Regions from separate parts of the Pseudodesulfovibrio alkaliphilus genome, predicted to be linked through region 3. Evidence: riboswitches for the same ligand, from Rfam matches in the RefSeq annotation. Region 3 holds a riboswitch; each other region holds the start of a gene.
What was found. A riboswitch is a leader RNA that binds a small molecule or an ion and turns the genes downstream of it on or off. The one in region 3 is predicted to bind cobalamin.

Region 1: another riboswitch for cobalamin. It lies ahead of metE (5-methyltetrahydropteroyltriglutamate--homocysteine S-methyltransferase); the one in region 3 lies ahead of GKC30_RS12950 (ribonucleoside triphosphate reductase).
Region 2: another riboswitch for cobalamin. It lies ahead of GKC30_RS13280 (sirohydrochlorin cobaltochelatase); the one in region 3 lies ahead of GKC30_RS12950 (ribonucleoside triphosphate reductase).

What each region holds. Positions count from the first base shown of each region.
Region 1 is NZ_WODC01000001.1:785,572-793,382, forward strand. Features, by position in the region: gene GKC30_RS03680 (AraC family transcriptional regulator) at 1-23, shown strand, start outside; gene metE (5-methyltetrahydropteroyltriglutamate--homocysteine S-methyltransferase) at 115-2,388, opposite strand; cobalamin riboswitch at 2,439-2,636, opposite strand; gene GKC30_RS03690 (sigma 54-interacting transcriptional regulator) at 4,104-5,417, shown strand; gene GKC30_RS03695 (substrate-binding domain-containing protein) at 5,684-6,532, shown strand; gene GKC30_RS03700 (TonB-dependent receptor domain-containing protein) at 6,567-7,811, shown strand, end outside.
Region 2 is NZ_WODC01000010.1:18,430-26,240, forward strand. Features, by position in the region: gene GKC30_RS13255 (lysylphosphatidylglycerol synthase transmembrane domain-containing protein) at 1-801, shown strand, start outside; gene GKC30_RS13260 (energy-coupling factor ABC transporter ATP-binding protein) at 826-1,506, opposite strand; gene cbiQ (cobalt ECF transporter T component CbiQ) at 1,503-2,264, opposite strand; gene GKC30_RS13270 (NikL family nickel/cobalt ECF transporter subunit) at 2,283-2,888, opposite strand; gene cbiM (cobalt transporter CbiM) at 2,882-3,520, opposite strand; gene GKC30_RS13280 (sirohydrochlorin cobaltochelatase) at 3,534-4,520, opposite strand; cobalamin riboswitch at 4,626-4,833, opposite strand; gene cfa (cyclopropane fatty acyl phospholipid synthase) at 5,110-6,219, shown strand; gene GKC30_RS13290 (FadR/GntR family transcriptional regulator) at 6,476-7,273, shown strand; gene betA (choline dehydrogenase) at 7,270-7,811, shown strand, end outside.
Region 3 is NZ_WODC01000009.1:90,450-98,260, reverse strand. Features, by position in the region: gene GKC30_RS12975 (ABC transporter substrate-binding protein) at 1-501, shown strand, start outside; gene GKC30_RS12970 (amino acid ABC transporter permease) at 616-1,272, shown strand; gene GKC30_RS12965 (amino acid ABC transporter ATP-binding protein) at 1,349-2,086, shown strand; gene kamA (lysine 2,3-aminomutase) at 2,100-3,413, shown strand; gene ablB (putative beta-lysine N-acetyltransferase) at 3,403-4,242, shown strand; cobalamin riboswitch at 4,305-4,481, shown strand; gene GKC30_RS12950 (ribonucleoside triphosphate reductase) at 4,648-6,711, shown strand; gene GKC30_RS12945 (hypothetical protein) at 6,729-6,944, shown strand; gene GKC30_RS12940 (efflux RND transporter permease subunit) at 7,099-7,811, opposite strand, start outside.

The DNA of each region.
Region 1 (7,811 bases), on a different contig from region 3:
AGGTGTACGTCCCCTTGAAATAGCCCGCCCAATCACGAATCGGATGGCGGCCGACCGCCCTGCTGCCGGGTGGTCGGCGTCCTCCGCCCCGGGCAGAGGACGCCGGGTCAAAGGCTACTCCGTTGCCTGTTCGCCCTGCTCCTGCCGCAAGCGTCTGGCGGCGGCAACCATGTTTTCCAGGGCAGCCAGGGTCTCCGGCCAGGCGCGGGTCTTCAGGCCGCAATCCGGGTTGACCCAGAGCCGCTCCGCCGGGACCACGCGCAACGCCCTGCGCAGCAGATCGAGAATCTCGTCCTCGCCGGGCACCCTCGGGCTGTGGATGTCATACACACCGGGCCCGATAGCCGCGGGGAACTCACGGGCGTCAAAGGCGTCGAGTAGGCGCATACCGCTTCGGCTCGCCTCGATGCTGACCACGTCGGCGTCCATGGCCCCGATCCACTGCACGATGGAATTGAAGTCGCTGTAGCACATGTGCGAGTGGATCTGGGTTTCGTCTGCCACCCCGCCCGTGACCAGCCGGAAGCTGTCCACGGCCCAGCGCAGGTATGCCTCGCGCTCGTCCTGCCGAAGCGGCATCCCCTCGCGCAGGGCCGCTTCGTCCACCTGAATGATGCCGACGCCCGCAGCCTCCAGATCAGTCACTTCGTCTCGCACGGCCAGGGCAAGCTGGCGGCAGATCTCGCCACGCGGGATGTCGTCGCGCACGAAGCTCCAGCACAGGATGGTCACCGGGCCCGTGAGCATGCCCTTCATCGGCCGATCGGTCAGGGACTGGGCGTAGGTGATCCAGTCAACAGTCATGGGGCCGGGCCTGGACACGTCGCCATAAATGACCGGCGGCTTGACGCAACGGCTGCCGTAACTCTGGACCCAGCCGTTTTCCGTAAAGCAGAATCCGTTGAGCATCTGGCCGAAGTACTCCACCATGTCGTTTCGCTCCGGCTCACCATGCACCAGCACGTCAATATCCAGGGCCTCCTGTTGGGCCACCGCCTCGGCGATCCGCCCGCGTATCCAGTCGGCGTAATCGGTCTCTGAGATTTCCCCCCGCCTGTGGGCGAGGCGCGTCTTCCGTATCTCCGGGGTCTGGGGAAAGGAGCCGATGGTCGTTGTGGGGAAAAGGGGCAGCCCGAACCGCTCCCGCTGCACAACGGCCCGGTGCGCTACCGGCGACTTGCGCGTGAGCATGGTTTCGTCCACCGAAAGAAGCCGCCCGGCCACAGCCGGATCATGAACCCGCACACTTCCGCGCCGCTCCGCCAGAGCCTCGCGGTTCTCGGCAAACAGCGCCGGGCTTTCGCCTCGGGCGAACCCCTTGAGGGCCACCACCTCGGCGCACTTCTGGACGGCAAAGGCCATCCAGCGTCTGATCTCCGGGTCAAGGGAGGTCTCTTGCTCCACATCCATGGGCGAGTGGAGCAACGAGCAGCTTGTGGCAACCATCACCCTGTCCTCGCCCAGAGCGTTCCGGGCCTCGTCCACGGCCCTGGCCGCGGCATCCAGGTCGGTCCGCCAGACATTGCGGCCATCGACCAGCCCGAGGGAGACGCCCATTCCCTCGGGTACCGCCCGAAGGGCCTCGTCGAGCTGACCGCTTCCGCGCACCAGATCCAGATGCAACGCGGCCACGGGCAGCGAAGCGGCCAGGTCGAGATTCTCGCGCAACTGACCGAAATAGGTGGCCAGCAGGATATCTACGCCATCGCAGGACCGGGCCAGTTCGCCATAGACGTATTGCGCGGCCTCTGCCGCCTGGGGCGGCAGGTCGAGGCACAAGGCGGGCTCGTCCAGTTGGACCCAGGAGGCCACACCGGACAGCTCGCCCAGAATCCGGCAATAGGCCTCGGCCAGCCCGGCCACATGGTCCCATCGGCTGGCACCGCCCGTTTCCCTTGCCAGCATCAGGAACGTCAACGGTCCTACCAGAACCGGCTTGGGACGAAACCCGAGGGCGGCAGCCCTGGCCGCGTCCCGGCGCAGGGCCTCGGCCCGGCCGGTGAAGATTGTGGCAGATTCCAGCTCGGGAACGATATAATGGTAGTTGGAATCAAACCATTTGGTCATGGTCATGGCCGGCGTGTCGGCATCGCCGCGGGCCATGCGGAAATAAGCGGCAAGCCCGCCGCACTCCCTGTTCCGAAACCGCTGCGGCACGGCGCCGACCATAACAGCCGCGTCCAGCACATGGTCATAGAGGGAATGATCCCCCACGCAGACGAAGTCCAGTCCGGCCCCGGCCTGCACCGCCCAGTGCCGCTCCTTGAGCTCCGACGAGACCGCCATCAGGCCGCCCTCGTCAAGCTCTCCCCGCCAGTGTCGCTCAAGGGCCCATTTCAACTCGCGGGCCGCCCCCATTCTCGGAAAACCAATCACGTGCGCGTTCATGTCCACTCCGTTTTTCAAGGTGTCAGACAAGGAGCCCCAATGGCCGCGCGGCCCGGCGCTCCCCGGCAGGACGTCTTCTGGCTTCCGGCCCCGTGATGCCCGCATCCTTCCCCTGCCGGGTGAATGCGGGCGGGTATGTGCCGGTTACAGCGGCGCGTCCGCAACGGATTTTCACCGTTTTCCGTTTCCTGCCGTATCCATAAATCAAGATTAATTGATATATCATGCCCGCCGATCATGCAAATCAAATTGTGCTGCGCCCTGTTGCAGGGGAACACTTAACTTGAGAAAGGAGGAAATTCCGGGGGGATCTGAGGCGAACGTGGAATTTTTGCAGGACTGACGCTCATTTCAGGGACAGGATATTCGTCATCGGGTTCGGCTTACTGCACCTTGGCAGTCAGTTTGACACGCCGGGATCAAGGCCGACGCCACCGCCAAGCGTTCGAATTCATCCGTGCCTGAACGGTTCGCGGGAGTAATGTGGTCACAGAGCAGAAATCTGTCCCGACCGTAGGTGTCGCATGGAGCTTGTAGCCGCAATAGGCCCGGTTTCTCTTGCGGAGCCAGGCCGCCTCCTCGGAGCGGTCCTCTGGCATCACGTCGATGACCTTGCGTGGCCACCGCTGCGATTCGACTACCGAGGCGGCCACCACGGCTCCCTCACGGACAAGGAACCCTTGTCCTTCAAGCTAACGGTTGAACATGTCGAGCAAGGTGTCCAGCTCCTTCATGCGGATCAAACCGTTACAGAAACGACAAATGGCGGTCTCGCCCGGCATGTCGTCCTCAATGGAATAACCGGTGAACCGGGCGAAGGAGGCCAATCGAGCAGCGCCTGCTCCGCGCCCGGATCGCTCAGGTTGTACCAATGAAGCAATAATAGCACAATAAATCAGACTGTTAAAGATCAAGAGGCCAACATCTTATGTACCTTCTTCGAGCTGCGTTGACTTTGAAAATCAATTTCTCTAACCTTAAAGCTTTGTCGCTTCCTTTATTCTTGGTTCTTCGTGATGGAGTTCCAGATCAGTAGGCTTTGAAGGACGCTTGGTGTTGCCCCCTCAGAAAAATTGCGCGAAATGGGTGGAGCTTTCATTGAGCCATTGACAGCTCTATTACTGCGAATTCTTAGGGTCAGAACAAGGCGACAGGTCTGGTGACGTTTATAATGCTCTCCTAGCTTGCAAAAACCACGATCTTTTTGGGCACTCTTTGCATCAGATTGAACAGCAATGCAAGCAACGCATCCGGCTTCAGCCTCCTCAACCCTTAGAGGCAAAAGGTAGTGTCTCAACACTTGCTAAAAAAACACGATTTAACACGTTGCAGCTATTGACGAAGATCCCTCGAACCGCAACTTCCACCCTTGAATTCCATAGCCTCGGCGCAGGAAAAAGCCGCTCCGTTGCAACCGACAACTTGACCGTGACAGTATGCCGGGAGGTTGGCTGTAGTTATTCTACGGTATCGTATGCAGCGAGATCGGGCATGCCGAGCGAGGGATTTCTCTGGCCGATATACATATGGAAACATGAGGGACGGATCGACTAAGGCACATAAATATATAATAATTTAAGCACTATGCCAAGCAACGCACGAGATACTTTATGAAAAGATGTTCCCTGAACGATACGCCCTTGGAAAAAGCTTTGCTCCCCGAAGGAAGAGAGTCCTGGGATGGCCTCGCTTCGCTGCTTGATGTCCTGCCGGGCATGGCATACCGACGCGTCAATGATGGCAAGTGGTCTCTCGCCTATGTCAGTGGAGGTTGCCGTGAGCTGCTTGGGGTCGAGCCAGAGGAAATGACAGCCCCTGGCGCAGGGGGATTCACCAATTACATCCACCCTTCCTATCACGTCAGATTTGACGACGCTTCAAAGGCTCTTGCGTATGGAAGTGGCTCCTTTCGGCTGGCTTATGTCACCTCGCATAAACGCGGATGGGATAGGTGGGTTTTCGATACCGGGGTCGGCGTCTTCGATAGCCGGGGCAAGCTCCAGTACGTTGACGGCTTTGTGTCCGACCATTCGGGCTACAAGGAAATCCAAAGCGGGATGAGTCGGCAGCTCGGCGAATTCCAGGACTATTTCAGGTCGAGCCGCCTGGGCGATATTGTCGGCAAGTCACCGGCCATGCAAAACGTCTTCAGCGCCATCATTCAAGTCGCACAGTCCGACGAAAACGTCATCGTCTATGGAGAATCCGGTACTGGGAAGGAGTTGGTAGCCCGCGAAATACACAGGGTCAGCAGGCGGGCGGCCAAGCCGTTCATCCCGGTAAACTGCGGGGCCATTCCTGAAAACCTCATGGAAAGCGAACTGTTCGGCTATCGCAAAGGGGCTTTCTCCGGTGCAGACAAGGACAAGCAAGGGCTGTTTGAAGCGGCCCATGGCGGGACACTATTTCTGGATGAAGTGGGCGAGATTCCTCTGACCATGCAGGTAAAACTGCTCCGCGCCCTGGAAGGCGACGGGTTCACGCCGATGGGTGGCTGCGAGGTGGTGAAACCTGACCTGCGTGTCGTTGCTGCCACAAACAGGAACCTCGCCGACATGGTGGCTAAAGGGCAGATGCGGGCTGATTTCTACTACCGGATCAATATAATCCCCATTCTCATTCCGCCGCTACGCGAGCGCAAGGAGGACATCCCCCTTCTTGTCGGCCATTTCCTGGGGCAAAGCGATGAGAACAAGTTCATTCCCGGGAGTTCCCTCAAGGCCATCATGGCCTACGACTGGCCAGGAAATGTAAGGGAATTGAAAAACCAACTTCGTCAATACAGGACATTGGGATTCATGGATATGCTCCACTCCAACGCCGACGACGAACCTGCCCACAATTCTCTGGCCTCGCCAACGGCAAAGAGCCTTCGGGAACACCTGGCGCAATGCGAGGTCGAGGCCATCTCGGCCGCCTTATTTCAGAACCAATGGAATCGAACCAAGACCGCCAACGCCTTGGGCATTGACAGACGAACCCTCTTTGACAAGATCAAAAAAATGGGACTTGATAGCGCATCCGGCTAGGTGGGGTGCTGGCCTCCCAAACCGGGGCATTGGGCGATATCCCAGCATTTAGCTCGAATAATTATGTTTTTTCCCTACGCATAGCACGGTGGGGTGGAAACACCCCAATGGCCGCCTTTGCGTGTTCCGACATAACAATCTAATATGGCTTACTTTTCAAGAAAAACATCGTGGCATGTTTTTCGCTAGTAGCGTCCTCATGCGGAGTCCTTCCTGCGTATTGAGAATGAATGTAACAATCATGTTCAACTAGCGGAGAAAACTGGATGAAAAACATGCCAATCATGGTCAACTCGATATTCATCGGGGACAAGGTGGTGGATGTGTGCAGTGCCATTGGCATTTATTGCAAAGCCATGTCCACCGGTGCCGTGCCCATGATCGAAACCCGGTATCCCTTCAGCAAGCAGATGGAATGCACACTGTGCATTATGGGGCAAAAACGCAAACTGCTCTACAGCACTGCCAAACGGCTTGAAACAAAACATATTGTTTTGGAAAAAAGCGGAGACTCGAACAGTCCCTCCCAAATGAGCCAAGAGCTGCGTGAGCTCGGCTACACCGTGGACATTCTCGACTTCACCCAATCCGTATCTGCCGCAATCCTGCAGGCAGGTGAGATCTTTGGCCGAAAGAAGATCGCACTGGAACGGGCCGACACCTACGAAAAGGAAATGACCAAAGCGCAAGACGCGATGCCCAAAAGTCTTGGCAAAAAGGTTCTGGTACTTATGGGCCTTTCGCATCGCAAGGCATCAGACACCTATCTCCTTGTGGAAAACTCGGAAGGCGACATCGACAACCTGATCCTCCGCCCCGCCGGCTGCATTAGTTCAGGCGACGATCTGGCCAAAGGGGATATCCGGGGGATGGGGTTCACGGTCATCAACACCCTTGAAGGCCTTGAATCAGTCGCTCCTGATGTCATCGCCCTGCTCGGAGACACCTTTGTACCGCAAATGGCAATCCGAAGGCTCCTGGTATCAAATCCCGCAGCCTCACACATTCCGGCCATCGCGAACCAGGCGGTTTTCTCACTCCCTCACTGTAGCCCAGGCGCTCCGGTATCGATACCGGAATCCATGCAAAGATGGGCCGAGGCGCTGGGATCATGATTGATTTCATTGGAGAAAAGGAGTGAGAGGAAAAATGTGCAAGAAAAGCAGCTTGAAACTGGCACACAGAGCGGTCGCCTTTGCGTTGGTCGCACTGCTGACGTTGCCCGGAGTCGCGGCAGGGAAGAATCCCGAGAAAAAGGCCGCGCAACAAGAAAAGGGGAAAACCGGCATCATACTGGACACCGTGGTGGTCTCCGCAACCCGCACAGAAGTTTCGGCATTCGAGGCTCCGGCGTCCGTGTCCGTGGTCGGAGAAGAGGAAATCAACCGGGAGCAACCCACCACTATCAGGGATCTCCTCGAAAACATTCCCAACGTGGATTTCTCCAGCGGAACCTCCACCTACTTCCAGGTGCCGAGCATTCGCGGGCTGGAGGACGAACAGACCATCATCAAGATAGACGGCGCCCGCCAGCTCTATAACGACAATGCGGGCAACGCCAGAACACCGATCGTCATCGAACCAACCTTACTCAAACAGGTCGAGGTGGTCCGAGGCCCCTCCTCCACCCTGCATGGCTCAGGCGGGATCGGCGGCGTCATCTCCATGCAAACCAAGGACGCCTCCGACATGCTCAGGCCCGGCGAAAAATTCGGGGCTCAGATCAGGGGTGGGCATCAGTCGGTTGATTCCCAGGAGTGGCTTTCCTCCACGGCCTATGCCGGGGATGACTTCTTCGGTTTGGTAGCCAACTTGACCACCCGCGACTTCGGACACATGCGCACCAGTGATCCGGACAGCAGCAATTCCGTGATCTATCGCACCGGCAGCAGCACCACCAACTACCTCAAAGGCTCCATCACTCCGTCCGAGGGACAGTACGCCTCGCTGGCCTACAACAGGTTCGAAGATGTCTTCCACACCGCTGGCGGCAGCGTATACCGCACCAACCAAACCCAGGTCACCGGCAACTACAACCTGAGCCCCGCAGACAACGACTGGCTCGATCTGCGCGCCGTAGGCCAATACACATACCGAGCCAACAGCTCCCAAGTCGCCATAGAATCCAGCGACAACATGGTCGGTTGGGGGGGCGACATTCAAAACACCTTCCGCTTCGGCACGGAAGAGGTCTTCCACCACACCCTGACAGCGGGCACAGACTATTACATCGACCACCAGAAAGGATCGGACGCCACCAGGCCCAAAGCCACAGGGTGGGATTACGGGATGTTCATTCAGGACAACATATCCCTGCCCTACGGATTCTCCCTCATCCCGGCCGCCCGGTACACTCAATACAGCCGCAAGGAATCAAGCGGCCAATGGGCGAGC
Region 2 (7,811 bases), on a different contig from region 3:
ATGGCGGTTTTGGCCGTGGCTCTCTATATTGGGGCACTCTTCTCCAATGCCTTCCGTCTCTCGCTCGTGGTCCGGTCTCTATGCGGACGGCTCAAAGTCTTCGAGGCTTGGAGGATATGCCTGCAGTCGGCATTCTACTTCGTCTTTGTACCACTTTCCGCCGGATTCGACGTGGCACGCTTTGCCAAAATATCGGCGCTGGATTCAGGCTTGAAGCGGCCGAGCATCATCGGTGCCCTGCTCATCGACCGCCTTCTTGGCCTGTCTGTCCCGCTTGTCGTCTTCACTGTCTTGATAGCATGGCCCGGTTTGTTGCCGCAGATAGAGATTGCCGCGGAAACACAGTGGGCGCTTCTTGGCGCACTGGCTGTTCTTTGTTGCATCGGCTTATTGCTGTTGAGCAGATTCACTCTTTGGAAGGACATTGATGGCCTTCTACGAAGCCTTGTCCACAATTCGTCGTCTTTGCTTACAGCCTTGGGGTGGACTGTTTCCGCCCATACATGCCTCTACGCCTCGGTCTGGTGCCTGGCACTGTCTTTGGGAATCAATGCGCCTCTTCTCTACATTGTCGTCGGGTGCGTGTGCGGACTGATTCTCCAAATTGTCCCCCTGAATGTCGGCGGACTTGGCGCGGGGGAAGCTGCTGGGGTTTTTGTGTACAGTTTTTTGGGTTTCGCCATGCACGACGCCGTCCTGCTGGCCCTCCTCCCATATCTTTTTCGGGTTGGCACCGCCGTTTGCGGCGGCATATGGGAATGGCTGAATGGGATTCGCCATGCTCGCGCCGCATTCAAATAGACGGTCCCCGAAAACCCGTTGCGGCTATAACGCCGCCATGGTCGGCTGACTGGACAACACCCGCCCTCCCTCCATGCACACGACACTGGTGGTCACGGCCCGCACCAGCGAATGGTCGTGCGAAACCAGTACGAGGGCAAGGTCGCTGTGTAGAAGGAATTCCTGGACCATGGCCCGTGTCTTGCGGTCCAGATCGTTGGTGGGCTCATCCAGCAGCAGGGCCTTGGGTTTCATGGCCAGGGCAGTGGCAAGGGAGACGATGCGCTTCTGCCCCCCCGAAAGGGTGTGGGTCAGACACCCTTCCAGATGCCCTATGTGCAAGACATCCAGAGTCTCACGGGCGATCGCCAGGGCTTTGTCCAGGGAAAGGCCGACATTCAGAGGTCCGAAGGCCACGTCCTCAATGACCGTGGGAGAGAAAAGCTGATCATCGCAGTTCTGGAACACCAGCCCCACATCGCGCCGCAGGGCGTGGTATTGTCCGGGCTTGCGCACCTCGCGGCCGCCGTGGATCAGCCTCCCTGCGGCCAGGGGCCTCAGACCCACAAGGGCCAGCAGCAGTGATGTCTTGCCGCTGCCGTTGTCGCCGATGACGCCGATTTTATCCCCCGGACCCAAGGCGAATTCCACCTGACAAAGCGCCTGACCGCTTTGATTGGGGTAGGCGAAAGACGCCTCCTCCAGGGCGACGATGGGTACGGTCAAGACACTACCATCCTGTCCAGGACCACCAGTCCGAGTCCCAGGCCAAGCAGAAGCCCCCCAAGACATATCTCAAGGACCCCGACCCGGCCGCTTGTTTGCAGATGCGGAAAACGGCCGACAAAGCCGCGCATGAGCATGGCCTCGTGGATGCGCTGCCCGCGGTCCAGACTCCGAACCAGGGATTGGGCCAGCAAATAACCGAATGTCCGGTAGACATGCAGGCGCAGCCCGGGCCGAAAGCAACGGGCCGCAGCGGATTGACGCATGCGATCCATTTCCTCGGCGATGATGAACACCTGCCGGTAGGTGTAGGTCAGGAGCAGGACGAGCTTTTGGGGAACCCGCAACCGCTGCAGGGCACCGGCAAGTTCAGGAACGGAACTGCTGGCAACGAGACTCAGCAGCACCAGCAGCATGGCGTTGCCCTTGAGAGCAATGCCACAGGCGAGGCGCACACCGTCCAGGCTGAGGAAATGCCACTCTCCCAACTCCTTGGCCGGATAGGTCAGGGAGAGGGCCGCAAAAAGGAACACAAAGAAGATATTTGCATACGCCAACCTGTAAAATATCTGCCGGGTCGGCCTCCTGGCCCAGACCAGAAGCGCGGCGGACAAAGCCAAAGCCAGTGCAAGACTTGCAACGCCCTGCAGGGATATGAGGAGAGGCAATAACCCAAGCGCCAGGAGCAGCTTGACGCGGGTGTCCATCCTGGCAAGCACCCCTCGCCGGGAGTCGGTCTGGCCGTCAGGCAGATTCATGAGGATGCCCCTGAACCGTCATTGTTTTTTGCGGCCCTGCCTGCCTTTGACGAGCATCACCAGACCGGCGAGCCCCAGAATGTAGCCGATACCGCCGACAATGTCCTGCATCCGCGGCCCGTGGTCATTGCGGGAGCGGACCTCGCGGAGCAGCGGAGCAAGCTCTGAGCGCACCGCCTGCCGAACCAGGCCCTCCAGGGCCGAGGTATCCACCGAGACTCCCGACGACGAAGGCTCCGGGACGGAAGCCCCCACCATTTCGCCCTTCGCCTGATCCGGCCGGGGACCGCCGACCTCCCGCGCCGGCAGCAGCCGCTCCACACGGTGGCCAGCCCCGGCATTGCCCACCACGAGCAGGCCGCCGTCTCCAGCAAACACTTCGGGCGGCAAGGCGGCCTCGACAATGCCCTGATCGTCTGCCTTGACCGAAAACAACGCTGCGCCGGTTATCGGATCAATGACGCTCACTATTGCCCCGGATGCCGGGGAACCGTCGCTGAATCCCACCTCGGCGCTGAGTTCGCCGTCCTCGATCCAGGCATTGAGAATCACCTTGTGTGCCAGACACGGCCCTGGGTACAGAATAAGAATCATCAAAATGGCCAGCGCCTTCATTTTCAACATGACTGTCCTCCGGCATTGCCGTGTTGCAGACGGCCGAATCCTGCGAGCAATTCCGGCCGGACCCGGGCGAGAAAACCCACGGCAAACATGGTCACGACCCCTTCAATGATCATGACCGGCAGATGGCCCACGACCACGAGCCTGGCAGTGGTCAGGAACCCTTCATCGCTGAGGGCAAGCGAAAGCGCGGTCATCAGGGCGGTGCCGAAGACCGCGCCCGCTCCGCCGAGAAACCCGGCCACAGCAGCCCTGCCCGGCCCGCCGGCCAGGAGCGGCCGCAAAAGATAGAAGCACAGCACGGCCGGAGCGGCCACATTGACAGTGTTGACCCCAAGGACCGAAAGCCCTCCGAACTGAAACAGAACCGCCTGGAGCAGAAGCGCCACCAGGATGCACGGAAAGGCCACCCAGCCCAGCACCACTCCGGCGATGCCGTTGAGCAGCAGATGCACACTGGAAGGCCCCAGCGGCACATGGATCAGGGACCCCACGAAAAAGGTGGCCGACAGCACCGAGGCGGTCACGATCTTGTCATATTGCAGCTTGCGGTAGCCGATCCAGCAGCCCGCTGCCGTCAGCGCGGCTCCCGCCATCAGAACGGTTGGCGACAGAACCCCTTCGGATATGTGCATGACATCCTCCCGGCTATGCCGTTTCCAGTGCGCGTATGCGGGCGCAAACTTCGTCCAGATGATCCAGCCAGATGGCGCGGAAAGGAGCGTGCTCCAGCGTCCCGGTCACATGCCCCCGCACGGTGAACCCGGCATGTTCCATCCGGCTTTTCCACGAAGAGGCCCCGCTGCCGAAGACATCAAGGTGAACATGATGCCCTGGTACGCACATGAAGGGCAGCAGCCAGACATCCTTGACGCCTTCTGCCTCCAGGTCCGCAATGACATCCCCGCAGGAGGGGCGTCCCATGAGGGTGCCCACGCGGATGAGGGGATCATCGCGCCGCACTCGCTCCTCAAAATCCAGATACCGCTGCTGACCATGATGATATGTGCCGTGCCCCACAAGGACCACGGCCTCGTCGGGACTGCGCTCGGCCGGAATGTAGCCCTGCAACGCCTGACAGGATCGCTCCAGGTCGTGGTCCGAGGAAAGGAGCGGGCCGCCCACCACAACCTCGGGAAACCCCTTGCGCGGATGGCGATAGGCCAGGGCCTGCTCGCGGGTCCAGTGATACTCCACTCCCGGCGTGGTATGCACGGACTGCACGGCCAGATGGGTTACGCCACGGTCATGCAGACGCGAGAGGGCCACGGCCAGGGAATCGCACTCCCTGCCCCGACTGACGAGCTTGCGGCGCACCTTGTGCGCCGTATAGGCCCAGGCCAGTTCCATGTCCGGGTGCCGCTGACGGACCTCGGCCTCAAAGAGGTCGTAGCCCCGCCGGGCCTCATCGATAGCCACGCCAAAAGCCGCCAGCAGAATCCCCGGCTTGTACTTGGGCGGGCGAAGATGGTTGTGGTCGTGGTCGTGATCGTGGTCGTGGTGATCATGACCATGTTCATGATGGCAGCCGCATCGCTCGCCATGTTCGTGCCCATCGTGCCCGAGGGAGGCACGTCCAGGATTCGTCGGGGCATTATCCCGAATGGGGGCGGCATCAAGGGAGTCGTCAGCCATGCGCTTCTCCATACTGCTAGTTGAAAACAAGGCGGAGAAGCGGCTGTGAGGCGGATAATGACAGAAACCACGGCGCTTGCTCCCCTATACGGCAAAAACCCGTTGCCTCGGGGTGGGCGACTGACAGGTCTTCTGGCTCCCTTCCGCAAGCTCCCGGCCTTCCCGTCCGCAGAGGCGGACAGTGGCGTGGTGCAGGGGCTTGTGCCGGCCGACGATCAGGCTGGCAGGAAGGATACAGCGGCGGGTCCGCTCCGGCGTCTCACCGGATTCCCTTTCCAATCTCCTATAGAGAATCAATCGCAGATGGCACTCTACACACCCTGCGGTTCCTGTCAACAGAGGCGCTCCCTCCGGGCCGCAGGCGAAGGCAGGGCTGGTTCCTGAGACGAAGATGTCGTCTGAATACGCCGCGACACTCTGGAAACAGACCCGAAAATCGGCTATGACGAACTTGTGCGAGAACCCTGCGTTTTTGCCCATGAGCACAGTTTACGGTCATGAACACCGAGGAGCCTGATTTTCCGGTCGATTCAGTCAAGCGTGTCAGGGGCGTTCTCCTCGGACGACCGATTTGGGAAGCGAGGTGCGTATGTTGGCAACAACCCTGCAACACGGCCTGGAACAGGCCGGAGTGGTCATCAACGGCCCGAAACCCTGGGACATTCAGGTCCACGACAAGCGATGGTTCAGCCGGGTCCTGCTCGACAAGAATCTCGGGCTCGGCGAATCCTACATGGACGGCTGGTGGGACTGCGACAGGATCGACGAGGCGATATGCCGCCTGCTTCTGGGGGGGATGGAAGACCGAATCAGAGGCGGACCGCGCATCCTCTGGCACCTTGTTCCTGCCGTGCTGTGCAATCTGCAATCCAAGGCCCGCAGCCGTATCATCGCCGAAAGGCACTACGACCTTGACAACGAACTCTTCCTCTCCTTTCTGGACGCCAACCATCAATATAGTTGCGCATATTTTTCCAGCACGGACGATCTCGACGAGGCACAGAAAAACAAGCTGGACCTCATTGCCCGCAAGCTGCAGCTCGCAGAAAACGATCATCTCCTCGACATCGGTTGCGGCTGGGGCGGTTTGGCCAGCTACTTCGCCGCAACCTGCCATTGCCGGGTGACGGCGGTAAACATCTCGCGCCAGCAACTGCAACATGCCAGAAAAATCTGCGCAGGACTGCCCGTCGTCTTCCATGATCGGGACTACCGCGAGGTGAACGGCGTATTCGACAAGGTCGTCTCGGTCGGCATGTTCGAGCATGTAGGAAGGAGGAACTACAGGACGTTCATGAAAACCGTGCATCGCTGCCTGAAGGATGACGGCATATTCCTGCTCCACACCATCGGCGGCAATGCCTCCAAGAGCAACTGCGACCCCTGGATCAACAAATACATCTTTCCAAACGGGATGCTCCCGAGCCAGAAGCAGATCGGCCAGGCCACGGAAAATCTCTTCGTCATTGAGGACGTTCACAATATCGGCCCCCACTACGACAAGACACTCATGGCCTGGAATCGCAACTTCCAGGCCGCGTGGCCTACCTTAAGCCGAAAATACGATGCGCGTTTCAAACGAATGTGGGAGTATTATCTGCTTTCGTGCGCCGGAGCCTTCCGGGCCAGGGACATCCAGGTCTGGCAGATCGTGATGACCAAGCAAGGATGCGGAACCCGACACCCCATATGCAGATAAGACATGCAGGAGCGGGGCACAGGCTCTGACACGCGGGAAAGCCCCCTCCACACTCCATCCTCCGGGCCGGGACGAACCACTCGCCCGGCCCTGTCCGTCCCCTGTGGCTGACGCTCCTGACGCAAGATGTCCAGTTCCCCTTGGCAGACGGGTTGACAAAATCGAACCGCGCAGACTATCAATGGTACGACCATTGTGGCCAAAAAAGTCGTCTCCGCCGTAAAAATGGATCAATTTGCGGGCAAAGGTTCTACCAATGAACAAACCAAATTCGGTGAAGGGCTATTTCATGCCCGTGACTATCGGGCGTGCCAGTGAAGAGGTTTCGCTGCAGATTGAGGCCGCCATCATGGATGGCAGGCTCGCTCCGGGAGAGCGGCTCCCCAGCGAGCGCGAAATGCAGATACTCTTCGGGGCAGGGCGCGGGGTCATCCGCGAGGCCATCAAAACATTAAAGCAAAAAGGGTTGCTCGAGGTTCGCAAGGGAGCCAAGGGAGGTGCCTATGTGCGCAGACTCAATGTTGCCAACGTCTCGGAATCCCTGACCCTGTTCCTCAAGCAACAGCCGGTGGCCCCGGAACAACTCATCGAGTTTCGCGAGACCCTGGACCGGGCCATCACCCAGATGGCCATAGGCCGGGCCGATGCCGAATCCAAAACCCGGTTGTTGACCGAGGCGCGCAAGCTCGAATGGCTGCTGCGCCAGCCGGAACCGGACCTCCACGCCACAGGCGAGCTGGATCGAAGACTCAACCTGATGCTCGTGCACATGGCGGGCAACACCGTCTTCGAGTGGGTCATGCACGCCCTGCAGATGGGTTTCAGCTCCCACGACTACGCCCTGTATGAAGAGCCACACTACCGCGAACGTGCGGCCGCCAATTGGAGCGACACGGCCCAGGCCATTGCCGATGGCGATATCATGCGCGCCCTCTCGCACATCGGCCACCACTATCACCTGCTGCGAGAATGTATCAATGACCGGGGCGACCACAGCCGCCAACTCCCGCCCCCGTTCATCAGCGGACCAACCAACGAAATGGAGAAAGAATGAAGCATTATGACTACATAATTGTCGGCGGAGGCTCGGCCGGGTCTGTCCTGGCCAATCGCCTGAGCGCCAACCCCAAAAACAAGGTGCTCGTCCTGGAGGCCGGGCTGCCCGATTTCAAGCTCGATTTCCGCATCCACATGCCCGCGGCCCTGACCTACCCCCTGGCCGGAAAGACATACAACTGGTGGTATGAATCCGAGCCAGAGCCGCACATGAACAACAGACGCATCTACCAGCCGCGGGGTAAGGTTCTCGGAGGCTCCAGCTGCATCAACGGCATGATCCACATTCGCGGCAACGCCATGGATTATGAAAAATGGGCACGCGAGGACGGCCTTGAGAGCTGGTCCTATGCCCACTGCCTGCCCTATTTCAAACGCTTCGAATGCCGCATGGCGGGAGCTGACGAATATCAGGGCGCTGTCGGCCCCCTCTATTTGACAACACCCGAATGCGACAACCCGCTTTTCGACGCCTTTTTCCAGGCGGTGCAGCAGACAGGCTATCCGGTGACGGATGATGTCAACGGCTACCGCCA
Region 3 (7,811 bases):
GGCGTGTACGACGGCATCCTGGGCAGCATGGCCGTGACCGAGGAGCGGCTCAAGGTGGTCAACTTCTCCATACCCTACTATTATTCCGGGGCGCAGTTGATGGTCAAAAAGGATGCGCCCTTTTCGTTGCCCGACGATCTGCGCGGCAAGATCGTGGGCGTGGTCACCGGCACCACCTTTGCCGATGACGCGGCCCGGCTCGGCGTGGGAGAGGTCAAGCTTTACAAGGACGATACCCAGACCCTGACCGAGCTTTCGAGCGGCGTGGTGGACGGGGTGATCACCGACCGCGTTGTGGGCGTGAACGCCATGAATTCCGAAAGGTTCGACATCGTCCCCCTGGGTGCGCCCCTGCGCAGCGAGGACATCGCCGTGGCCTTCAACAAGAGCGATGCCACCCTGCTTGATGCCGTAAATCAAATCCTCACGGACATGCACGAGGACGGCACCCTGGCACGGTTGAGCGTCAGGTGGCTCAACGCCGACATCACAGCGAAGTAGACGCTGTCCGGCGCGGCCGGAGCGGCGGCCACCGGCTGCCGCCCGGCGGCTCTACGCTGGCCGGGGCGAAGTGTCCCGACCGCTCCCCCCAACCCTCAAGATATCGGAACTTGCATGTATTTCGACTTTGCGGCTCTGCCCAAGTATCTGCCCTATTTTCTTCCGGCGGCCTGGATGACGCTCAAGGTCTCTGCACTGGGCATCGTTCTGGGCGTGGGTCTGGGCCTGGGCACGGCCTTCATGCGTATCTCCAAGCGGCGGCTCCTGAGCCTTCCCGCCCGGGCCTACATCTATGTGGTGCGCGGTACGCCGCTTCTGCTCCAGCTTTTATTCATCTATTTCGGCTTGCGCAGTCTGGCCGGGCTGAGTGCCCTGACCTCGGCCGTGCTCGCCCTGGGCATTCACAACGGCGCCTACATCGCCGAGATATTCCGGGGAGCCATCGTCTCCATTTCAAACGGGCAGATGGAGGCGGCCCGCAGCCTGGGCATGCCCTATCCCCGTGCCATGATCCGCATCATCCTGCCCCAGGCCCTGAAACGGGCGGTGCCTCCGCTGGGCAACCAGTTCATCATCGCCCTCAAGGACTCGTCCCTGGCCAGCACCATCACCATCAACGAGCTGCTGCTCAAGTCGCAGCAACTGGCCTCGTCCAACTTCATGATGATGGAGATGCTGTTCATCGCGGCTCTGTTCTATCTGCTTTACACAGCCGTGTTCAGCTGGCTGTTCCGCGCCCTGGAGAATCGGCTTGATGTCTCGTCGCAGTGAACCGGGGCGGAGGCGTCGGGTCGCGGCCCGGCGCAATGCGCGGCGGCGGAGAATCTTCAAACCACGGGAGGAAGCGGTGCATCAGACGCCGGTTATCGAAATACAGGGACTGAACAAATGGTTCGGCGAGCACCATGTGCTCAGAGGCATCGACATGGCGGTCATGCCGTCCGACGTGGTCTGCGTCATCGGGGCCAGCGGTTCGGGCAAGAGCACATTGCTTCGCTGTGTCAATTACCTGGAGACCTATGACCAGGGAGAGATTCGGGTGAGCGGCCAACTGGTCCATGGCGATGAACGGTTCATCAACGCCCTGCGCTCCAGGGTAGGCATGGTCTTTCAGCATTTCAACCTGTTCCCGCATATGACCGTGCTCGGTAACGTCACCGAAGGCCCTACCCAGGTGCGGAAGATGCCAAGGGCCAAGGCCCGCGAACTGGGCCGCTACTATCTGGACAAGGTAGGTCTGGCCGACAAGGAGAGCGCGTACCCGCAGACCCTTTCGGGCGGGCAGAAGCAGCGGGTGGCCATCGCCCGCGCCCTGGCCATGGAGCCGGAGGTGATGCTCTTTGACGAGCCGACCTCGGCCCTGGACCCCGAGCTGGTGGGCGAGGTGCTCTCGGTCATGCGTCAGCTGGCCGACGACGGCATGACCATGATGGTGGTCACCCACGAGATGGGCTTTGCCCGCGAAGTGGCCGATTCGGTGGCTTTCATGGACGAGGGCGTGATTTTGGAGCAGGGCTGCCCGGACACCATCTTCGACACGCCGCAGGAGACCCGCACCAAGGAGTTCCTCGGCCAAATACTCTAACCAAGGAGACTTTTTGACAATATTCAACGAACATCAGCAGGATGTGGCCAGGACGTTGCGCGATACGGCCTCCTGGACCGATTGGACCGACTGGAAATGGCAGGTGCGCAACACCGTCAGGACCGTTGACGACTTCGAGCGGGTGCTCGGCATCGAGTTTCCGGAGAAGAAAAGACGCATCTACGAGCGGACCCTGGACAAGTTTCCCATGGCCGTGACCCCGTATTACCTTTCCCTCATTGATGTGGACGACTACGGGAACGATCCGGTCTTCATCCAGTCGTTTCCCAGCCCCGAGGAATTGAAGATCGGCCGTCACGACATGATCGACCCGTTGCACGAGGACAAGGACAGTCCCGTGCCCGGCATCACCCACCGCTACCCGGACCGGGTGCTCTTCCACGTCAGCAACGTCTGCGCCATGTACTGCCGCCACTGCACGCGCAAGCGCAAGGTGGGCGATGTGGATTCCGTGCCCTCGCGGGAGGCCCTTGAAGCCGGGCTCAAGTACATCCGCGACACCCCCCAGGTGCGCGACGTGCTCCTCTCCGGCGGCGATCCGCTCATGCTCTCTGATGACAAGCTCGATTGGCTGCTGACCCGGCTCGACGCCATCGAGCATGTGGATGTGGTGCGTATAGGCACCAGAACGCCCGTGGTCCTGCCCTACCGCATCACCGGGGATCTGGTGGACATGCTCGCCAGGCATCATCCCCTGTGGATCAATACCCACTTCAATCATCCTCGCGAGCTGACCGCCTCCTCGCGCCGGGCCATACAGCGCCTGGCCGATGCGGGCATCCCTCTGGGCAACCAGTCCGTGCTTCTGGCCGGGGTCAACGACTGCCAGCGGCTCATTCGCACCCTCAACCAGAAGCTGATCAAGAACCGCATCCGCCCTTATTACCTCTACCAGTGCGACCTGTCCGAAGGCCTGACCCATTTCCGCACCCCCATTGGCAAGGGCATCGAGATCATCGAAAGCCTGCGCGGCCACACCAGCGGTTTTTCCGTGCCCACCTATGTGGTGGACGCCCCGGGCGGGGGGGGCAAGATCCCGGTCATGCCCAACTATGTGGTCTCCTGGGGCCCCAACAAGGTCGTGCTGCGCAACTACGAAGGCGTCATCACCACCTATCACGAACCCGAGACCTACGAGGCCAACTACTGCGACCGCGAGTGCGCCAAGTGCAACCTCCAGCTCAAGGAGGACGATGCAGAGGAAAAGGCCATCGGCATAGAAAAACTGCTCTCGGACTGGGACGAGACCAACAGCCTGACCCCGCAGAGCAACGAGCGCATGGGGAGGCGCGACGATGCGGCATGATTCCGTCACCCGGCTTGGCAATTCCCTGGTGCAGCATGGCCCGGCCAATGACCGGGTCTACCTGATGAAGCTCGACCGCGCCGACCTGCCCGGCATTGTGGACGCCATGCGCCAACTGGGTCGCGAGCGGGGATACACCAAACTTTTTGCCAAGGTTCCATCCGATGCTGCCGACCATTTCGCCCGGCGCGGCTTCGTCAACGAGGCCCGTGTGCCGGGCATGCGCCGGGGCGAGGGCAGCGCCTGTTTCATGAGCCGCTACCTTGCCCGCCGTCGCGCCGTGCCCGCCGACCCCGGGCGCATCGCCGATGTCCTGGATGTGGCCGAGCGCAAGTCGCGCAAGCCCGTGGCCGCAGCGCCCGGACCGGATGTGATCCGCCTGGGCCATGACCAGGCAGGAGTCTTGGCCGAACTGTATGGTGCGGTCTTTGAGACCTATCCCTTTCCCATTACCGACCCGGACTATCTGCGCGAGGCCATGGACTCGGGCGTGGCCTTTTTCGGAATTCCGGGCGAGGGGGGCGGGCTGGTGGCCGCGGCCTCGGCCGAGATGGATATGCACTGGAAATGCGCGGAAATGACAGATTTCGCCACCCTGCCGGCTTTGCGCGGCCAGGGCGCGGCAGGGCGTCTGCTGATCCACATGGAAGAGGCGGTGCGCTTCCTGGGGGTGTGCACCGCCTATACCATCGCCCGGGCTGTCAGCTACGGGATGAACACGGTCTTTGCCCGGGGTGGGTATCGCTACGGCGGAACCCTGCACAACAACACCCAGATTGCCGGCCGGCTGGAAAGTATGAACGTCTGGCATCGGCGTCTGGCCGGGTGAGTATTGAGGGCCTGTTTCATTCCAGTCTTGCGCTTCACAGGCGCTTTGGCTAGTCTGCTCCGAGTTCACGATGTCCTTCAGGTGGCCGCCAGGCCATAACAGGGAATCCGGTGCGAAGCCGGAGCGGTCCCGCCGCTGTAATCCCCCACGAAGGTCCGGTTCAACATGCCACTGCCGCGAGGCGGGAAGGCGGGCCGGACGGGGAGAGTCAGAAGACCTACCTGAAGCGTTTCCTGCCGGATGCGGTTCGCGGAACCCGCATGCGGACAAGAATGAGCCCACCCGAACCGTCGTCGGGTCTCGCGGTTCCGCCGCGAAGCCGTGCATCGGCGACAGCGCAGACAGTTCTGCCGCAACCCGTCACGGGGCGCGGCCTTCCGCTTTTCCTGTCTGCAAGAGATTTACATGCCAAGCAAAATCCTCAAACGCGACGGATGCATCGAAACCTGGTCCACCAAGCGGATCGGCAACGCCATCTTCAAGGCCCTGACCAGCAGCGGCATCAAGGATCCCCTGCTGGCCGACAGGCTGGCCGGAAAAGTCGAGAAAAAGCTGATGGACGTGGACATTCCCGAGCAGGAACAGGTTCAGGACATGGTCCAGCAGGTGCTCATGGAGGCCCGGCTGTACAAGGTGGCCGAGCGGTACATCGTCTATCGCGAGAAGCGGCGCGAACTGCGCTCCCAGAACGAGGCGTTCCTGGACATCGCCGGAGTGACTGACAGCTACCTGAACAACGTGGACTGGCGGGTCAACGAGAATTCCAACATGACCCACTCCTACCAGGGGCTGATCCTGCACATGGCCGGATCGGTTCAGGCCCGGTACATGCTGGAGAAGTATCCCGAGGAGGTCCGCATGGCCCACACCCACGGCTACTTCCATCTCCACGATCTGTCCTTCGGCCTGGCCGGATACTGCTCGGGCTGGTCCCTGCGCGATCTGCTGCTGGAGGGGTTCAACCTGCGCGACCGCTGCTCGTCCACCCCGGCCAAGCATTTCGATGCAGCCTGCGGCCAGATGGTCAACTTCCTGGGTACGTTGCAGAACGAGTGGGCCGGGGCGCAGGCCTTCAACAACGTGGACACCTATCTGGCCCCGTTCGTGCGCAACGACGCGTTGAGCTACCACGATGTCAAGCAGCAGATCCAGAAGCTGCTCCACAACCTGAACGCCACCTCCCGCTGGGGCGGCCAGTCGCCGTTCACCAACTTCACCTTTGATTTCGTGCCGCCCGCGCACATCGCCAAGGAGCCGGTCATCATCGCTGGCGAACTCAGGGACTCCACCTACGGCGAATATGCAGAGGAGATGGCCATGATCAACCGGGCTTTCCTGGAGGTCATGCTCGAAGGCGACGCGGACGGGCGCATTTTCTCCTTCCCCATCCCCACATACAACGTGACCAAGGACTTTCCCTGGGATTCCGAGGAGGGGAGGCTGCTGCTCAAGATGACCGCCAAATACGGCGCTCCCTACTTCCAGAACTTCATCAACTCGGACCTCAACCCCGAGGACGTGCGCTCCATGTGCTGCCGGTTGCAGATGGACCTGCGCGAGATCCGCAAGAAGACCGGCGGCCTGTTCGGCGCGGGCGACCTGACAGGGTCCATCGGCGTGGTCACTCTGAACCTGCCCAAGCTGGCCTACCTGGCCCATAATGAGGAGGATTTCATGGACCTGGTCGCCGAGTACGCCCGGCTGGCCTCGGAGTCCCTGGAGTTCAAGCGCAAGGTGGTCCAGAAGAACCTGGACGCGGGCATGTTCCCCTTTTCCCGGCGCTACCTCAAGAACGGCTTCAAGGGCCATTTTTCGACCATCGGGCTCATCGGCGGCCATGAGGCGTGCATGAACCTGCTCGGCAAGGGCTTGGACACCCCGTCCGGCTCGCAACTGATGCAGCGCACCCTGAACCTGCTGCGCCGTCTGGTGGTGGAGTTCCAGGAGGAGACCGGCAACCTGTACAACCTTGAGGCCACGCCCGGCGAGGGAACCTGCTACCGGCTGGCCAAGATTGATCGCGACCTGTACGCCGACATCTATACCTCGGGCGATGAAACCCCGTACTATACCAACTCCACACTGCTGCCCGTGGGTATCAGCTCGGATGTCTTCTTTGCCCTGGAGCACCAGAACGAGTTGCAGACCCTGTACAACGGCGGCACGGTCTTCCACGCATTTCTGGGCGAGGCTGCCCCGGACGAGGAGAGCGTGAAGAACTTCCTGCTCAAGGCCATGAGCAAGACCAAGATCCCGTATATCTCGGTCACGCCGACCTTCTCCGTCTGCGAGGACCATGGCTATCTCTACGGTGAGCACTTTCACTGCCCGACCTGCGACAAGGAGGCCGAGGTCTACACCCGGGTGGTGGGCTACTACCGCCCGGTGGGTCGCTGGAACAAGGGCAAGCAGGAAGAGTACAAGGATCGCATCGAATATTCCAAGGAAACCTTCTGCCAGCCCGCCTGACGGGCCACTGACGAGCAATGATACTCGACGCCAACCAGCTCGCCTCAATCAGGCAGCACAACGATGAGGAACTCAGAAGGGGTGGCCGGGGAACCCATGGCTACCCCGCCCAGACCATCCTCAACCTGCTGCACACCGTTGAAGCCTTGAAAAAGGAGAAAAAGAAGTGGAAGAAGCTGGCCCAGGACCGGGGGAAATCTCTCGGGATGATCAAGGATATCGCCTCTGAATGACCTGCCGGGCGGGGCCTTCCCGCCCCCTGGTCTCCCCTGAGCAGGAGCTGCCATCCCTTTTGGCGTCGTCCACCGGGCGGTGCTGCCGAGGAGGGGTTTCGCGTCACAAGAGAGCGGGTCGGGGCATGTGCCCCGACCCGCTTTGTTTGGGCGATTATCCGGCGGTGTGTCTGCCGGGTGTCGGTTCCGGGGTTTCTCCGTTTACGTCTTCGTCGTCGTACCCGTCCGGCGAAGGCACGATCAGGGGCGACTTTTTGCGCATGAAATCGCTGCACCGCTGGATGATGACGAAGAAGAGCGGCACGAAGAAGATGGCGATGGCCGAGGCCGCCACCATTCCGCCGATGACGCCGGTACCGATGGAATGCCGCGCCGCAGAGCCTGCGCCGCTGGATATGGCCAGCGGGACCACGCCGAGGATGAAGGCCAGCGAGGTCATGACAATGGGCCGGAAGCGCAGCCGCGCCGCCTCGACGGCCGATTCCACCAGCCCCATGCCGCTACGGTAGGAGGCCACGCAGAATTCCACGATGAGGATGGCGTTCTTGGCCGACAGGCCCACCAGGGTCAGCAGCCCGACCTGGAAGTAGATGTCCTGCACGAGCCCTCGGGACCACACGGCCATGAGGGCGCCCAGGATGGCGATGGGCAGCACACCGAGCACCGCGATGGGCAGGGACCACATCTCGTACTGGGCCGCCAGCACCAGGAAGACCACCAGGATGCCGAAGGCGAGCACCTTGGGAGCCTGGCTGCCGGTCTTGACCTCCTGGTACGAGGCGCCGCTCCACTCGAAGCCGTAGCCCACCGGGAGGGTCTCCTCGCCGAGCTTGACGATTTCGTCCATGGCCTGGCCGCTGCTGACGC